Regions from separate parts of the Ochrobactrum sp. Marseille-Q0166 genome, predicted to be linked through region 2. Evidence: riboswitches for the same ligand, from Rfam matches in the RefSeq annotation. Region 2 holds a riboswitch; the other holds the start of a gene.
What was found. A riboswitch is a leader RNA that binds a small molecule or an ion and turns the genes downstream of it on or off. The one in region 2 is predicted to bind thiamine pyrophosphate.
Positions count from the first base shown of each region.

Region 1: linked by a shared signal. The riboswitch ahead of thiB (thiamine ABC transporter substrate binding subunit) and the one ahead of thiD (bifunctional hydroxymethylpyrimidine kinase/phosphomethylpyrimidine kinase) in region 2 are both predicted to bind thiamine pyrophosphate.

Region 1 covers NZ_JACJUO010000001.1:681,087-688,973, reverse strand. The annotation lists gene H5024_RS03220 (ABC-F family ATP-binding cassette domain-containing protein) at 1-1,517, opposite strand, end outside; gene H5024_RS03215 (hypothetical protein) at 1,657-1,941, opposite strand; gene H5024_RS03210 (thiamine diphosphokinase) at 2,088-2,732, opposite strand; TPP riboswitch at 2,818-2,930, shown strand; gene thiB (thiamine ABC transporter substrate binding subunit) at 2,980-3,984, shown strand; gene thiP (thiamine/thiamine pyrophosphate ABC transporter permease ThiP) at 3,960-5,609, shown strand; gene thiQ (thiamine ABC transporter ATP-binding protein) at 5,606-6,352, shown strand; gene cdlP (cell division protease CdlP) at 6,545-7,887, shown strand, end outside.
Region 2 covers NZ_JACJUO010000001.1:25,119-33,005, forward strand. The annotation lists gene H5024_RS00115 (heavy metal translocating P-type ATPase) at 1-714, opposite strand, end outside; gene H5024_RS00120 (bifunctional diguanylate cyclase/phosphodiesterase) at 817-2,940, opposite strand; TPP riboswitch at 3,172-3,329, shown strand; gene thiD (bifunctional hydroxymethylpyrimidine kinase/phosphomethylpyrimidine kinase) at 3,418-4,281, shown strand; gene H5024_RS00130 (FAD-dependent oxidoreductase) at 4,281-5,273, shown strand; gene thiS (sulfur carrier protein ThiS) at 5,270-5,467, shown strand; gene H5024_RS00140 (thiazole synthase) at 5,469-6,239, shown strand; gene H5024_RS00145 (thiamine phosphate synthase) at 6,239-6,847, shown strand; gene H5024_RS00150 (ABC transporter substrate-binding protein) at 6,863-7,843, shown strand; gene tenA (thiaminase II) at 7,840-7,887, shown strand, end outside.

The DNA.
Region 1 (7,887 bases), 660 kb from region 2:
GTCTTGACGTTACGCTTTGCCAACGCCTGCTCTTTACGCTGTGCCATCATATCGGCATAGCCACCAGCATATTCGAGCCAGTTGCCATCACCTTCCGGCGCGATCACAGACGTCACAGTGCGATCAAGAAAATCGCGGTCGTGGCTGACAAGGATGACTGTTCCCGGAAAGCCGGAAACCAGTTCCTGCAACAGATCAAGCGTTTCCATGTCGAGATCGTTGGTCGGTTCGTCAAGGATCAGCAGATTTGCAGGCCGTGCCAGAACGCGTGCCAACATCAGACGTGCGCGTTCACCACCGGAAAGTTCGCGGATGGGGGTCCGCGCCTGTTCCGGCTGAAACAGGAAGTCTTTCATGTAGGAGACAACATGGCGCTGCTCGCCATTCACCACGAGACTCTCCCCGCGCCCGTCTGTGAGATAATGCGCAAGCGTGTCATCAAGGTTCAGACTTTCACGCTTCTGATCAAGCTCGGCCATTTCCAGATTAACGCCAAGACGCAATGTACCGGAATCCGGCTCAAGCTTGCCGGTCAGCATCGATAAAAGCGTGGTCTTGCCTGCGCCGTTTGGTCCAACAAGGCCGATGCGATCACCACGTTGAACACGGGCCGAAAAATCCTGAACAAGAACGCGTTCACCATAGGCCTTGTTAAGCTTCTTCGCTTCAATCACCAGCTTGCCGGATTCTTTGGAATCACTTGCCGTCAGAACTGCTGTGCCCTGCGCCTTGCGATGATTGCGGAAATCAGCGCGCATGGAGTGCAACTCACCGAGACGGCGCATATTGCGCTTGCGCCGTGCGGTTACGCCATAGCGCAACCAATGTTCCTCGCGCGCAATCTGGCGTCCAAGCTTGTGATGATCCCGCTCTTCTTCTTCTAGAATCTTGTCGCGCCATTCCTCGAAATGACCAAAGCCCTGATCGATGCGGCGGGTAAGGCCACGATCAAGCCAGACCGTTGAGCGGCTGACATTCTCCAGAAAGCGGCGGTCGTGCGAGATTAGAACGATGGCCGAACGGATTTGGCGCAGCTCACCTTCAAGCCATTCGATCGTCGTGAGATCAAGATGGTTGGTCGGCTCGTCGAGCAGAAGCACATCAGGCTGCGGAGCAATCACGCGGGCAAGGGCTGCACGACGCGCTTCACCGCCCGACAGGTGATCGGGCTTTTCCTCGCCGGTCAAGCCCAGATGTTCCAGCAGATAGGTCACGCGATGCGGATCATCCGTTGGTCCAAGACCAGCTTCCACATAAGCGCGCACATTGGCAAAGCCATCAAGATCAGGCACCTGCGGCAGATAGCGGATAGTGGCACCTGGATGTTTGTAGATTTCGCCAGATGTTGGTTCGACCATGCCCGCTGCAATTTTAAGCAGGGTTGACTTGCCAGAACCATTGCGTCCGACCAGCGCAATGCGGTCGCCCTCACTAACCGAAAGGGCTGCATCTTCCAGAAGCGGGGTGCCGCCAAAGGTAAGCTTGATCTGATCGAGGCGAAGAAGCGGAGGTGCCATGGTTCTCTTTGAAAATGCCGTTGAAATTTCTGCCCTGCTTGTCGGGGACAAAACACGTTCTGTCAAATGGTATGGCCAAAAAAGAAGCAGGCCGGGGTTACCCGGCCTGCTTGAGAATTGTAACCGCTAGACGATCAGCTTAGTTACAAGGTGCTTCATAAACGCGACCGTAGTTATCGCGATAACGGCAGTACTGAACGCCGTTACGGGTCTGTGCTGCACCAAGAAGCGTACCGGCGACGCCACCGATTGCTGCGCCAGCCAGAGCACCGCGGCCATTGCCGCCGATAGCACCGCCAGCGAGCGCACCAAGAGCTGCACCACCGACACCATAGCCAGCAGTACGCTGTTCAGCCGTCGTGCATGCTGCTGTTGAGAACGCAAGCGCGCCGACGATTGCAATCATGGAAAGACGTGATTTCATGAAACAATCTCCTAATAGAGTTACACCAACACCGACTTTGCGTCCCCAATTTCGGCGTAAAGCAGATTTTACCCGCTTGGGAACATTTACAATACGTTTCAACCGTCAGCGTCAAGCAGTTTCAATTGGTAAGGTTAGCAGCCATTCTAAAGTGGGGTCTCTTCACCAAAGTTGGCTACAAGTATCGCTAGACCTGAACGCACGGAAACACAAAGAGTTCCACGCACAATGTTGGAAACGGTCCAGGAAGAGCCGAACGGCAGTGTCACATTATCTAACGGCCACTCTGCATTTTTGATCGACAAGCCCTCAACCTTGCAGAAATTTATCACGCTGAACGACGTGCCGTCTGCAAAATCGTAGAGAAAATCGCCGGGTATCAGAGGCCAGGCTTCTTCCTCTCCACTGGATAGAAGAATGGTGCGCCCCTCTGCCGCCTGCGCTGTCGCCATGGTGAGGTGCAGCAGCGTATGATCAGTACGCGCACCGCCGAAGGCACCGCACAAAATGACCTTTTCCGCACCCCGCTCATAGGCTTCCGACAGCGCAAGCTCGCCATCGGTCATGTCTTTGGCACGCGGAAAAGTCTTTTGCGGCACATGGGCATACTGTTCTTTCAACGCATCGGATGCGGAATCAAAATCCCCCAGCCACAGCTCCGGCTCTACGTCCAGCGCGACCGCATGACGTATGCCACTATCCGCCGCAAGAACACGCGCTCCTGCAATCTGGCTTTTCAAACGATCCGTGACGACAAGATCGCCGCCGAGTAGAATGACAAATGTGCTCATAAACCGCTCATAACATGCAGAAATTATAGCTCAAAGCCCGCATTGCAATCCCTTGCCCTTCCCGATGCAAACATCTATTGTCAACTCCGCTCTAACGGGGTGCCATTCAATCTTCGAATGGCTGAGAGGCCGTACGCCGGCTAACCCGCTGAACCTGATCCGGTTTGTACCGGCGGAGGGATTAGATGCGCTCCGGTTTTCGACAACGGCGCTCAATCCTTTTCAATGAAAGAAAGGACATGCCGTTATGCGGCTTTTATCTCTGCTTACACTGTCGCTGAGCGCAGCTTTTGCCTTTGCACCTGTTGCTCACGCCAAAGACAAGTTGACCATCTACACCTATGACAGCTTCGTTTCGGAGTGGGGTCCAGGCCCAAAGGTCAAGGAAAACTTCGAGAAAGAATGCGATTGCGAGCTGGAATGGGTGGCATCAGCCGATGGCGTAGCACTGCTCAATCGCCTCAAGCTTGAGGGCGGCAATACCAAAGCGGACATCGTTCTTGGCCTCGACACGAACCTGACCACCGAAGCACGCGCCACGGGCTACTTCGCGCCAAGCGGCATTGATCTTTCCAATGTCAAAGTGCCTGGCGACTTCAAGGACGATATTTTCGTACCTTATGATTACGGCTATTTCGCTATTGTCTATGATTCCGAAAAGCTGCCAAATCCGCCGAAAAGCCTGAAAGAGCTGGTCGAAGGCGATCCTTCGCAAAAGATCGTCATTCAGGATCCGCGCACATCGACACCGGGCCTCGGCATTCTGCTCTGGATCAAATCTGTCTATGGCGATCAGGCAGGCGAAGCTTGGGAAAAGCTGCAGAAGCGCATTCTCACGGTTACGCCGGGCTGGTCGGAAGCCTATGGCCTGTTCACCAAGGGTGAAGCACCAATGGTGCTGTCATACACCACCTCTCCTGCCTATCATATGATTGCCGAGAATACGGAGCGCTATAAGGCGCTGGCTTATCCTGAAGGCAATTACCTTCAGGTCGAGCTTGCCGCCCAGACAACAACCGGTGCCAAGAACCCGCTGGCGCAGAAATTCCTCGCTTTCATGACCGGCCCCGGCTTTCAGGATGTAATCCCTGAAACCAACTGGATGTTCCCGGCAGGCAAAACCTCCGCGCCTCTTGCGGCCGCCTTCGACAAACTGCCGAAGCCTGAAAAGACCCTTCTCATCCCGGCAGACGAGGTTGCAAAGAACCGTAAGGCCTGGGTCGATGAATGGCTGGCTGCTTCCAGCAAATGAGTGAAACGCTGACCAGAACCCGGCCAGTCCAGACAACGCCCGCAATCAAATCTCTTGCGGGCGTACTGGCGCTTGGCTTTCTGGCAAGTCTGGTCGGCGGCTCGCTAATCGCCCTGGGGCTTGAGGCGAGCGGCTTTAGCTTCAGCATATTTCTTGATCCCTATCTTCAGCGTATCGCACGTTTCACGATCTGGCAGGCAGTTCTGTCGAGCCTGCTTTCGGTGCTGTTTGCCATTCCGGTGGCGCGCGCACTTTATTCGGAAGCCGGTTTTCCGGGGCGCGGGCTGATCCTGCGCCTTTTCGCGCTGCCACTCGCCCTGCCCGCTCTTGTAACTGTGCTCGGTATTACCAGCATTTACGGACGCAATGGCTTTATTGCGCAGATATCTCAGGTGCTGGGATATCCGGTACAACCCGATATTTACGGTTTGGCAGGCATTCTGATCGCGCATGTATTTTTCAACATGCCCCTGGCGGTTCGGCTCATTCTGGCAGCCTATGAATCGATACCCGCTGACTACTGGAAACTCGCAGCACAACTCGGCATGAAGGGCACAGCTCGCTTTCGTCTGATCGAATGGCCGACCATAAGGCGCAACCTGCCCGGCATGATTGGCCTTATCTTCATGCTGTGCGTGACGAGCTTCACAACGGTTCTGACCCTCGGCGGCGGGCCACGCGCCACGACACTGGAAGTTGCAATCTATCAAAGCCTGCATTTCGATTTTGATCCAGCACGCGCTGTGGCACTCACATTGGCGCAGCTGACACTCACCATATTGATTCTCGCAGCCTTACGCCTCACGGGTCGACCTTCGGAAGAGGGGTTCACTCTCACCACTGCCCCGCGCCGCTATGGCGGGCCAGACGGCCTTGAACGCCTCTTTAATATAGTGGCCATTAGCATCGGCTTTCTCTATGTGGCCTTGCCCGTTACGGGCATTGTGGTATCCGGGCTTGCCGCTGATCTCATGCGCCTGATGAGTGAAAGAGCCGTATTAAATGCCATTGGCACCAGCATTGTTCTGGGATTTGGTGCAGCGCTTCTTGCCGTCATCCTGTCGCTTTCCCTTGTGATCGCGCGCGAAGCAACCAAAAGCAGGCGCTTGGCAAATCTCTTCGATACGGGTGCAAGCCTCATCCTTGTGATGCCGCCCATCGTCATTGGTGCCGGCTGGTTTATTTTGCTGCGTCACTTCACCGACCCATTCACGATGGCTCCTTTCATGGTCGTGACAGTCAATGCGGCAATGGCGATGCCTTTTGCCGTGCGCCTGCTGCGTCCGGCATGGGATACATCAGCTGTTCGTCATAATCGACTTTGCGCGCAGCTCGGCATATCCGGCTTGAACCGGTTGCGGCTCATCGACTGGCCAGCCATTCGCAGGCCTTTTGGCATGGCATTCGCATTTGCAATGGCGCTTTCTCTGGGCGATCTCGGCACAATTGCGCTTTTTGGCAGCGACGCGCTGCAAACCCTGCCCTATCTGCTGTTGCAGCGTATGGGCAGCTACCGCACATTCGATGCAGCGGGCCTTGCGCTGATTCTCGGAATCCTATGTCTTTGTCTGATGATGATTGCCGACCGCGCAGCCGCAGCCCGAAAGGAAAGTCCGCTTAAATGAATGCGCTCAGCAAGAGTAATCTCAGCGAAATCAAGCTCCATGATGTGCGTTTCAACTATGGCGAAACGATAATGGAATTTGAAGCGATCATTCCGGGCGGCGCGATTGCAGCAATTGTCGGACCAAGCGGCTCAGGCAAATCCACTTTACTTAACCTAATTGCCGGTTTTGAAACCCCGCAATCAGGGAAGATTACAATTGGCAATCAGGATGTAACGAGCCTGCCGCCAGCATCTCGGCCCGTATCGATGGTGTTTCAGGAAAACAATCTGTTTGCTCATCTGAGCGTTGAACAGAATGTCGGGCTTGGCCGTTCCCCGAACCTGAGGCTAAACCAGCAGGACCGCGCAGCAATCGCAACGGCACTGGATCGTGTGGGGCTGAAAGGCAAAGAGAACCGCAAACCCGAAGCCCTTTCGGGTGGTGAACGCCAGCGCGTCGCAATTGCACGCGCGCTGGTGCGGGCAAGACCGGTCTTATTGCTGGACGAAGCCTTTGCATCGCTTGGGCCTGCACTGCGGCACCAGATGCTTGATCTTGTGCGGGAGCTGCACAAGGAAAACGGCATGACCGTTCTGATGGTCACGCATACGCCGGAAGACGCGCTCTATCTCGATACACTGTTGCTATTTCTCGACAATGGCCGAATTTCTGCACAAGGCCCGGCCCATGCGCTGCTATCGCCATCTGGACCGGAAGCTTTGAAACACTATATCGGTGGTGAAACCTCAAAGCTCAAATAGAGTTAACGCTGTGGACATATTTTGTTCGCATTCGCCTTGAAGAACGGCTTTGAGGACTGATCTACTTCTTGTAGGTACTTCAGTCTATGGCTAGATTTGCGCCAATGCCAACGGTGCTGATTCAATTGCGAGGGTAAAATACTGTTCCGTCACACGACCCGTCTCCGGGCCTCCCTGTGTCTCCCCCTTTCTCTGCCAGAACGGGCACAGCGCAATTGGCGGAAACCAGCCATTGGTTTTGGCTTGCTTGCTGTCAGCCTGATTTCGGGCTGCCAGTCGATCAATTCAAGCAAGGATCTTGGACTGCAGCCTTCATCAAATCCTGTCACCGTTGAAAACGTCACCCGTAACGACCGGCTGGCACAGATCGGCGCGCAACAGCATCCACGCATCCTCGCCACTTACGGCGGCGAATATAAAGATCCGAAGCTTGAGCGCATGGTCGCCAAGATCGTCGGCAACCTGACAACGGTTTCCGACAAGCCCGATCAGACCTATCGCATCACAATCCTCGACAGCCCCAACATCAATGCCTTCGCTTTGCCGGGCGGTTTTCTTTACGTAACGCGCGGCCTGCTGGCGCTGGCCAACGACTCGTCTGAAGTCGCAGCCGTCATCGCGCACGAAATGGGGCACGTTGTCGCCAATCACGGCATCCTTCGTCAGGAGAAGGAAGCCGAAACGGCTATTGCGGGGCGTGTCGCCACCGAAGTGCTGCATAATGAGAGCGCAAGCCGCGAAGCAACCATCCGCGGCAAGCTTCGTCTTGCACAGTTCTCGCGCAATCAGGAACTGCAGGCCGATGCTATCGGCATCAAGATGATTGGCGAAGCAGGCTACGATCCTTTTGCCTCCGCCCGGTTCCTGCAATCGATGGAAGCCTATACCGATTTCCGCTCTGTATCGGGCGCAACCGATGCAAGCCTCGACTTCCTTGCAAGTCACCCGGCAACGCCGCAGCGTATTCAGCTTGCACTCGGCCACGCGCGCCGCATCGGTGCGCCGGGCGTTGGTACAACAGATCGTGATTCCTTCCTCAACGGTATCGACGGACTGCTTTATGGTGACACGCCGAGCCAAGGCTATGTTCGCGAACAGACTTTCATTCATCCAAAGCTAGGCGTCACCTTTACGGCACCTAACGGCTTTACGATTGATAATTCGGCAACGGCGGTGATGGCAAGCGGTCCCGGCGAAGTAGCAATCCGTTTTGACGGCGCATCGCTTCCTTCAGGATCAAGCCTTACCGATTACATCAAATCAGGCTGGGTCACGGGGCTGGATGAGAGTTCAATCCGCGCAACTACCATTAACGGCCTGCCTGCAGCAACCGCTCGTGCAAGCGCCGAGCGCTGGCAATTTGAAATTGTGGTGATCAGCACCAACAACAAGGTCTACCGCTTCCTCACGGCGGCCCCGAAGGGCAGCACCGCTCTGCAGCCTGCATCGCAGACTGTGACTCAGTCTTTCCGTCTGCTGACGCCGACCGAACAGGAAGCGCTGAAGCCATTGCGCATCCGTGTTGTGACCGTGAA
Region 2 (7,887 bases):
GGCTGCGCGCAACAAAGCCGGAATGCCTTTTTTGAAAAACCGCATGCCCGGACCAAACAGCACAAGCGTTGTCAGCACAAACTGGAAATACCAGCTGTTCTGCATCCCGATCGTTTCCATGACAAACATGTGCAAAGCCGGAACGAGATGTGATCCCATTTCAAGAATAAAGACCGGCAGCGTCAGAACCGCTGCCAGAATGACATTCTTTTTCAGCTCAACCGCTTCCGCATCGCGCTTTTCAGATTGCGTTTCAGGCTTTGCAACGCTGCCGGCTTCCTCGAGCGAACGGGCTTCATAACCAGCCTTTTCAACTGCCCTGATCAGATCAGAAAGCGGCACCTGCCCAGCCAGTTCAACATGGGCACGCTCGGTTGCGAGATTGACGCTTGCACGCGTCACGCCGGGTACTGCATTCAATGCCTTCTCAACATTGCTCACACAGGAAGCGCAACTCATACCCTCAATAGCAAGATCAGCACTTGATGCTGGTACGTCGTAACCAGCTTTGCGGATAGCATCGATAACCGCAGGCATGTCGGGGACTGCCTTGAAGGTCACATCGGCGCGTTCAGTCGCCAGATTGACAGACACCTTTTCAACACCCGGCACTTTTGCGACAGCTTTCTCAACGGAAGATACACAGGAGGCGCAGCTCATGCCCTCAACCGGAATGGCAAAACTTGTTTTATCGGATTTGACTGGCTTGTTCATGGCAATCCTTTTCCGCCCCATTTTGGGAGCGACTTCATGAGTTGCATGACAGATAACCCTTCCCACCGTTGGAAGGTCAAGCCTCATAATAGGATGAAACAGTCAGAGCGACATTTCTCTTTCAGACCCAATCATTTCAAGAATTAAGCCGCATCGCGTCTGAATGAAATCAGTCACTTCACTGGCAGGCATGGGGCGGCCCATCAGAAAGCCCTGCACCTCACCAAAATTCTGTTCGCGCAGGCAGTCGAGCTGCTGCTTGGTTTCTACACCTTCGGCTGTCGTGACAATCCGAAAACCAGCCCCAAGCGTAGCAACAGCCTGAATGATCGCCAGATCGCGGGTATCGACTTCAATACCCGATACAAAACTCCGATCCACCTTGATTTTGTCAAACGGGAATGAGCGCAGATAGCTAAGAGATGAATAGCCCGTACCAAAATCATCCATGGCAATCCGAACACCCAAACGGCGCAGTTCAAACAGCTGTTCGGTATTATGTTTGCTGTTTTGCAGAAATACAGATTCCGTGATTTCGAGCTCAAGGCGCTCGGGGCAAAGGGACGCCGCTTGAAGTGCTCCAGTGACAGAATCGAGCAGCGTCGTTTGATTGAACTGCACCGGCGAAAGATTGACTGAAACCTTGATCCCATGCGGCCAGGAAGCTGCCTCAAGGCAGGCTTGTCTGAGCACCCAGTCGCCAATAGTTCCGATCAAGCCTGCTTCTTCAGCAATCGGAATGAAATCTGCGGGCGACACCAGACCCAAAGTGGGGTGCCACCATCGAAGCAGGACTTCAAAGCCGGATATTTGACCTGTTTTCAGATTGAAGATGGGCTGATAATGCAGTTCGAATTGTTCCGATGCCAATGCAATACGCAGATCTGTCATCATAGCATGGCGTTTTTCGACAGCCAGACGCAGGGACTGTTGATAGAAGCTGAATGTCCTCCGGCCATTGGCCTTGGCCGCATAAAGCGCCAGATCGGCATTGCGCATCAGCACATCCGTACAATCGCCATGCAGTGGCGCTTGAGCAATCCCGATACTGCAAGAGATAAACTCTGATGTCGCCCCCAATTCAAACGGGTCCTCAAATGCAGACAAAAGCCTGTCCGCAAACATGGCAATATGGGAAACAGTATCGCTGCGAAAAATCAGGGCGAACTCATCGCCACCCAGCCGCGCAAGAAACTGGTCGCTATTGGTGAGACACTTGAGACGTTCAGCAGTCTGTTGCAGCAACTGGTCGCCAATCTGATGACCTCTGCTGTCGTTGATATTTTTGAAATGATCAATATCGAGATAAAGAAGTGCAAATGCCGGGGCGCTTTCGCCCTTTTTCAACATGGCTTCAATGTGTTGAGAAAAATAGGCACGGTTCGGCAAATCCGTGAGGCTGTCATGCATTGCGATATGCGCCATGCGCTGTTCAGTTTGTCGCCGTTCAGTAATATCCTCAACTATTCCGATCAGATAACGCGGATGATCGCTACCGATTGGGGGAATGGGACGCTTGACAATCCGCATTCTGCGTGGCGTTCCGTCTATAAATCCAATATCGCGTTCTATCGTCAGCACATCGCCCCGGCGCATGGCCAGACGATCCTGCTGCGTCAGAAGCTTTGCCTCTTCGACAGGAAAAATCTCTGCATCGAGAGAACCTACAACCTGTTCAATGCGATGGCCACAAATGGCAGCGGCAGCTTTATTATAAAGAACATAGCGCCCCTCATCGTGCATATCTTTAACGAAAACACCCAAAGGCATGTTGTCAACCAGACCATCAAGCAGTGACTGCGTATGGTTAGCCTGCCGGGTGATCTGGGTAAGTTCAGTCAGATCCTGAATGATCGCAAGGATGGCATTTTTTCCATTGAACAAAACCTGCCGCCCATAAGTTACGACCTCAATTATATCGCCATTGGCTTTGATATGCTGCCACTGTCGGGGGCGCTCAAGGTCGCTCTTGTCGCGTATTGCAGCGAGCATTTGCTCATGTTCGCTCTTGGGACGGATATCGAGAACCGTCATTGCAGGTACGTCATCTGGCGAATAGCCATAGAGCGCACATGCAGTTTCGTTCATTACGACAAAGCGCAATGTTTCAGGATCATAAACCCACATCGGCGTGGGGTGTGTCGTGAACAGGACGCGAAAATCCTCATCTGAGGTTCGCACCACCGCATCACCCGCGTAAGCCTCTCCGGCTTCTCGCTTTGCCATTTGCGCCCCCTCATCAGACTGAACCTGATCCAAAACTCCTCGCCCCCACGAGATAATCGTTCCCAAGAATCAGATAAATCGTCTGCACCGGGACGACAGTTTCCCTGCATTGACTAATGCATGCTAACCCAAAGAATAATATAAAAATCTAACTATTCTTTAAATTTATTCCTGATCTTGCGTTAACGAGGCAGCTTGACCCCAACCTTGTTCCGGCCTATGCCTAAAGCACAAAATTCGTTGGGGTGCCTCAAGACGCAATATCAGGAAAAGTGCAAAGCGGTTTTCCGTCCGATATTACGATCATAAGAGGCTGAGAGACGCGATAGCGTTAACCCATTGAACCTGATCCGGGTAATACCTGCGTAGGGAACGGAGTTTGGCGCGTCGCGAACAAGGAGGAACTCATCCTCCATGGGGCAAAACCCAAAATCAAGTTCATGACGTCTCAATTTTCCGTTCGGAATGAGAGACGACATGACAGACGTAAGACAAAGCCTCTCCCGAACAATAGCTAGCAACAGCAATGGTGCATCCGTGCCCATCTGCGTAACCATTGCAGGCTCCGACAGCGGCGGCGGTGCGGGTATTCAGGCCGATATCAAAACCTTTTCGGCGTTGAACGTCTACGGTGCGAGCGTGATCACGGCGATTACCGCACAGAACACATTAGCGGTCACGGCTGTCCATGACATTCCGTCCGAAATCGTTGCTGCACAGATTGATGCTGTCTTCAGCGATATTAATGTGGCTTCGGTCAAGATCGGCATGGTGTCGGTGCCGGAAACCATTCAGGCAATCGCCAAAGGCCTTAGGCATTTCTCTGGCCCGGTGGTTCTTGATCCGGTGATGGTGGCGAAATCCGGCGACAGGCTTTTAAGCGAAGCGGCAATCTCGACATTACGCGAAAGACTGATCCCGCTTGCAAGCCTCCTGACGCCAAACCGGCCGGAAGCTGCCTGCCTGCTCGATTGTGCAATCGCCTGCAATAATGATGAGGCGGAAGCACAGGGTCGCGCCCTGCTCGGCCTTGGTGCAAAGGCCGTGCTGATGAAAGGCGGACATGCTGAGGGCGATATCTGCACTGACCTCCTCATCCGCAAAGACCTGCCGACTATTAAGTTGGAAGCGCCACGTATCGACACACAGCACACTCACGGCACCGGCTGCACCCTGTCATCGGCAATTGCAGCGGGTCTTGGCAAAGGTCGTTCGATGGAACAGGCACTGCGCGAGGCTCACACCTATCTGCAAGCGGCCATCCGCTCGGCAAACAAATTGCACGTCGGAAACGGACATGGCCCCGTGCACCACTTCCACGCGTTATGGGAGACAGAATAATGCGCGTCACCATCATCGGCGCAGGTGTTGCAGGCCTTGCCTGTGCTGCAGAATTTAACAATCAGGGACATGCTGTCACCGTGATTGCCAAAAGCACTGCAATCGGCTCCGACAGCTGCTCATGGTTTGCAGGCGGAATGCTGGCCCCATGGTGCGAAGGCGAGAGTGCGGAAGAGCCGGTTGTCAGGCTAGGACAAGAGGCGATTGGTTGGTGGGAACGGCATGTTTCGACGGTCCACCGCAAGGGCACGCTGGTGCTCTCGCATACGCGCGATGCGACTGAGCTTCGCCGCTTTGCTCGCCGCACACAAGCCTTTGAAACAATCGATTGTGAACAGATCGATGCACTGGAGCCGGACCTTGCAGGCCGTTTCCGGCAGGGGCTTTTCTTTGCTGAAGAAGGCCATCTCAACCCACGCGACACGTTGATCGAGCTTGCAGAAAACCTGCAAAAGAAAGGAGTCATCTTTCATCTCGATCAAGATGCGAAAGAGGTGAAAATCGACAGCGATATCACCGTCGATGCGCGTGGCCTTGCAGCACGCGATCAGTTGCAGGATTTGCGCGGCGTTAAGGGCGAAATGCTGATCGTTCGCTCCCGCGACATCAATCTGTCACGTCCTGTGCGCCTACTACATCCGCGCATCCCGCTTTACATCGTGCCGCGCGGCGACGGTATCCACATGATCGGCGCTACCATGATCGAAAGCGATGAGCGGGGCGGCATCAGCGTTCGCTCGACGCTGGAAATGCTCAGCGCCGCCTATGCGCTGCACCCGGCATTCGGTGAGGCGGAAATTCTGGAAACCGGCGTCGATGCCCGCCCGGCCTTCCCCGATAATATGCCGCGTGTGCGTAAACGCGGCCAAACAATCTATGTCAACGGGCTTTACCGGCACGGCTTTCTGTTGTCACCAGCGGTTGCACGCATGGCGGTTGCTGCCGCGACTGCATCGGAACAAAAGCTCGAATTTGTGGAGGAAATGGTATGACCATTGTTCTTAACGGCGAGGTCTTTGAGACCACGAGCACCAATCTTTTCGCTTTGCTTGCAGAAATCGAACTTGATGAAGCGGTGGTGGCAACCGCGCTCAACGGTGAATTCATTGCAGGCGACGAGCGCGAACAAACCCTGATCACCGAAGGCGACCGTATCGAAGTTCTCGCACCCATGCAGGGAGGTTAAGATGCTGGAATTTTATGGAAAATCATTTGAAAGCCGCCTGTTATTGGGCACAGCGCAATATCCATCACCCTCTATTCTTGCCGACAGCGTTCGCGCATCAAAGACGGAAATTGTGACAGTTTCGCTTAGGCGCGAGAGCGGAAACATGCGTGCTGGCCAGGACTTCTGGACCCTCATCAAGGATTTGGGGGTATCGGTTCTGCCCAATACTGCCGGCTGCCATACCGCACGCGAAGCGGTCACAACGGCAAAAATGGCGCGCGAAGTTTTTGGCACCAACTGGATCAAACTTGAAGTCATCGGCGATCACGACACATTACAACCCGATCCTTTCGGGCTGGTCGAAGCAGCCCGTATTCTCTGCAATGAAGGCTTTGACGTCTTTCCCTATATGAATGACGATCTGGTGGTTGCAGAAAAGCTGCTCGAAGCAGGCTGCAAGGTGTTGATGCCTTGGGGTGCGCCAATTGGCTCGGGTCGCGGCCTCAACAATCCTTATGCGCTTAAAACCATGCGCGCACATTTCCCCGACATTCCTCTGGTGGTTGATGCTGGCATTGGCGTGCCATCGCATGCTGCAACCGCCATGGAGCTTGGCTTTGATGCCGTATTAATCAACACCGCCATCGCCAAGGCGGGTGATCCGTCAGCAATCGCCCGTGCTTTTGCGCTCGCTGTTGACGCCGGTCGGATCGCCTATGAAGCGGACCCGATTGAAGCCCGCGACATGGCGGCGCCATCCACTCCTTTGCTCGGAAAGGCATTTGTGTAATGGCCCTTGATCCGTTCTATCCGATCTTTGACAGCGCAAACTGGTGCGAGCGCATGGTGCCGCTTGGCATCAAACTTGTGCAGCTGCGCATCAAGGATAAGAGCGCCACCGAATTACGCACTGAAATCCGTGCAGCCCGCGAAATCTGCGCCCGACATGAGTGTCAGCTCATCGTCAATGACTACTGGAAACTGGCGATTGAGGAAGGCTGCGATTTCATACATCTCGGTCAGGAAGACCTTGATGATGCTGATCTTGATGCGATCCGGGCGAGCGGCGTCAAGCTCGGTGTGTCCAGCCACGACGAAGCCGAACTTGATCGCGCGTTAGCTCTAAAGCCAGCCTATATCGCGCTCGGCCCTGTCTATCCGACCATTCTCAAAAAGATGAAATGGCATGAACAGGGACTGGACCGCGTCAGCCAATGGAAAGCCGCCCTTGGCGATATTCCGCTCGTTGGCATTGGCGGCATGAATGTGGAGCGAGCGCCGGACGTCTTTAAAGCAGGAGCCGACATTGTTTCGGTTGTCACTGACATCACTCTCAACCCCGATCCCGAAGGCCGCGTGCGCCAATGGATCGACATGACGCGTGCCTATGTAATTTAGTTTCAGGAGGAAACATTGAAAAAACTGATTTTTGCTGCGCTTTTCAGCGCCACGGCTTCGTTTGCCCTGATGTCGGCTCAGGCAGCATATGCAAATGATAAATTCAAACTCATACTCGACTGGTATGTAAACCCTGACCATGGCCCGATTATCGTGGCCGACAAGCTCGGTTACTTCAAGGATGCTGGTCTCGATGTGGAAATCATTGCACCTGCGGACGCATCCGTGCCACCAAAAATGGTAGCCGCGGGACAGGCCGATCTGGCAATTTCCTATCAGCAGCAGGTGCACCTCGACGTTCATGCGGATATTCCGCTGATCCGCGTTGGCACTCTGGTCGACTCCCCGCTCAACTGCCTTATGGTGCGTGACGATGGTTCGGTCAATTCAATTGCCGATCTCAAAGGCAAGAAGATCGGCTTTTCGGTTGCTGGCGTTGAGGAGGTTTTGCTCGACTCCATTCTCAAAAAACACAATGTTCCGCTTTCCGAGGTTGAGTTCATCAATGTGAATTTCTCCCTCGCACCCTCGCTGATGTCCAAGCAGGTTGACGCCGTGATGGGTGCCTACCGCAATATTGAACTCAATCAGATGGCGGTTGAAGGAGTGGCTGGCAAATGTTTCTTCGTCGAGGAGGAAGGTGTGCCGGTCTATGACGAGCTGGTCTATGTCGCCAATGCAAACAAACTCGATGCTGCGGAAAAAGAGCGAATCTCTCGTTTCCTCGCAGCGACAGAAAAGGCCGCGCAATTTATCGTCAATCATCCTGTCGAGAGCTACGACGTTTTTGCATCTTATAGTTCGGAACTCAAAGATGAGCTTAACCAGCGCGCATGGAAAGACACGGTTGCCCGGTTTTCACGCTCGCCTGCAAGCCTCGATTACGGACGCTGGAGCCGCTATGAGACCTATCTCAAGGAAAATGGTCTCGTACCTTCGATCCTGCCTGTCGAGAAATTTGCAATTGATGTGAATGCGAAAGGAGACAAGTCGTGACGACCACTCAACCGCATTATTCATCTGTCCTTTTCAGCCGCCTG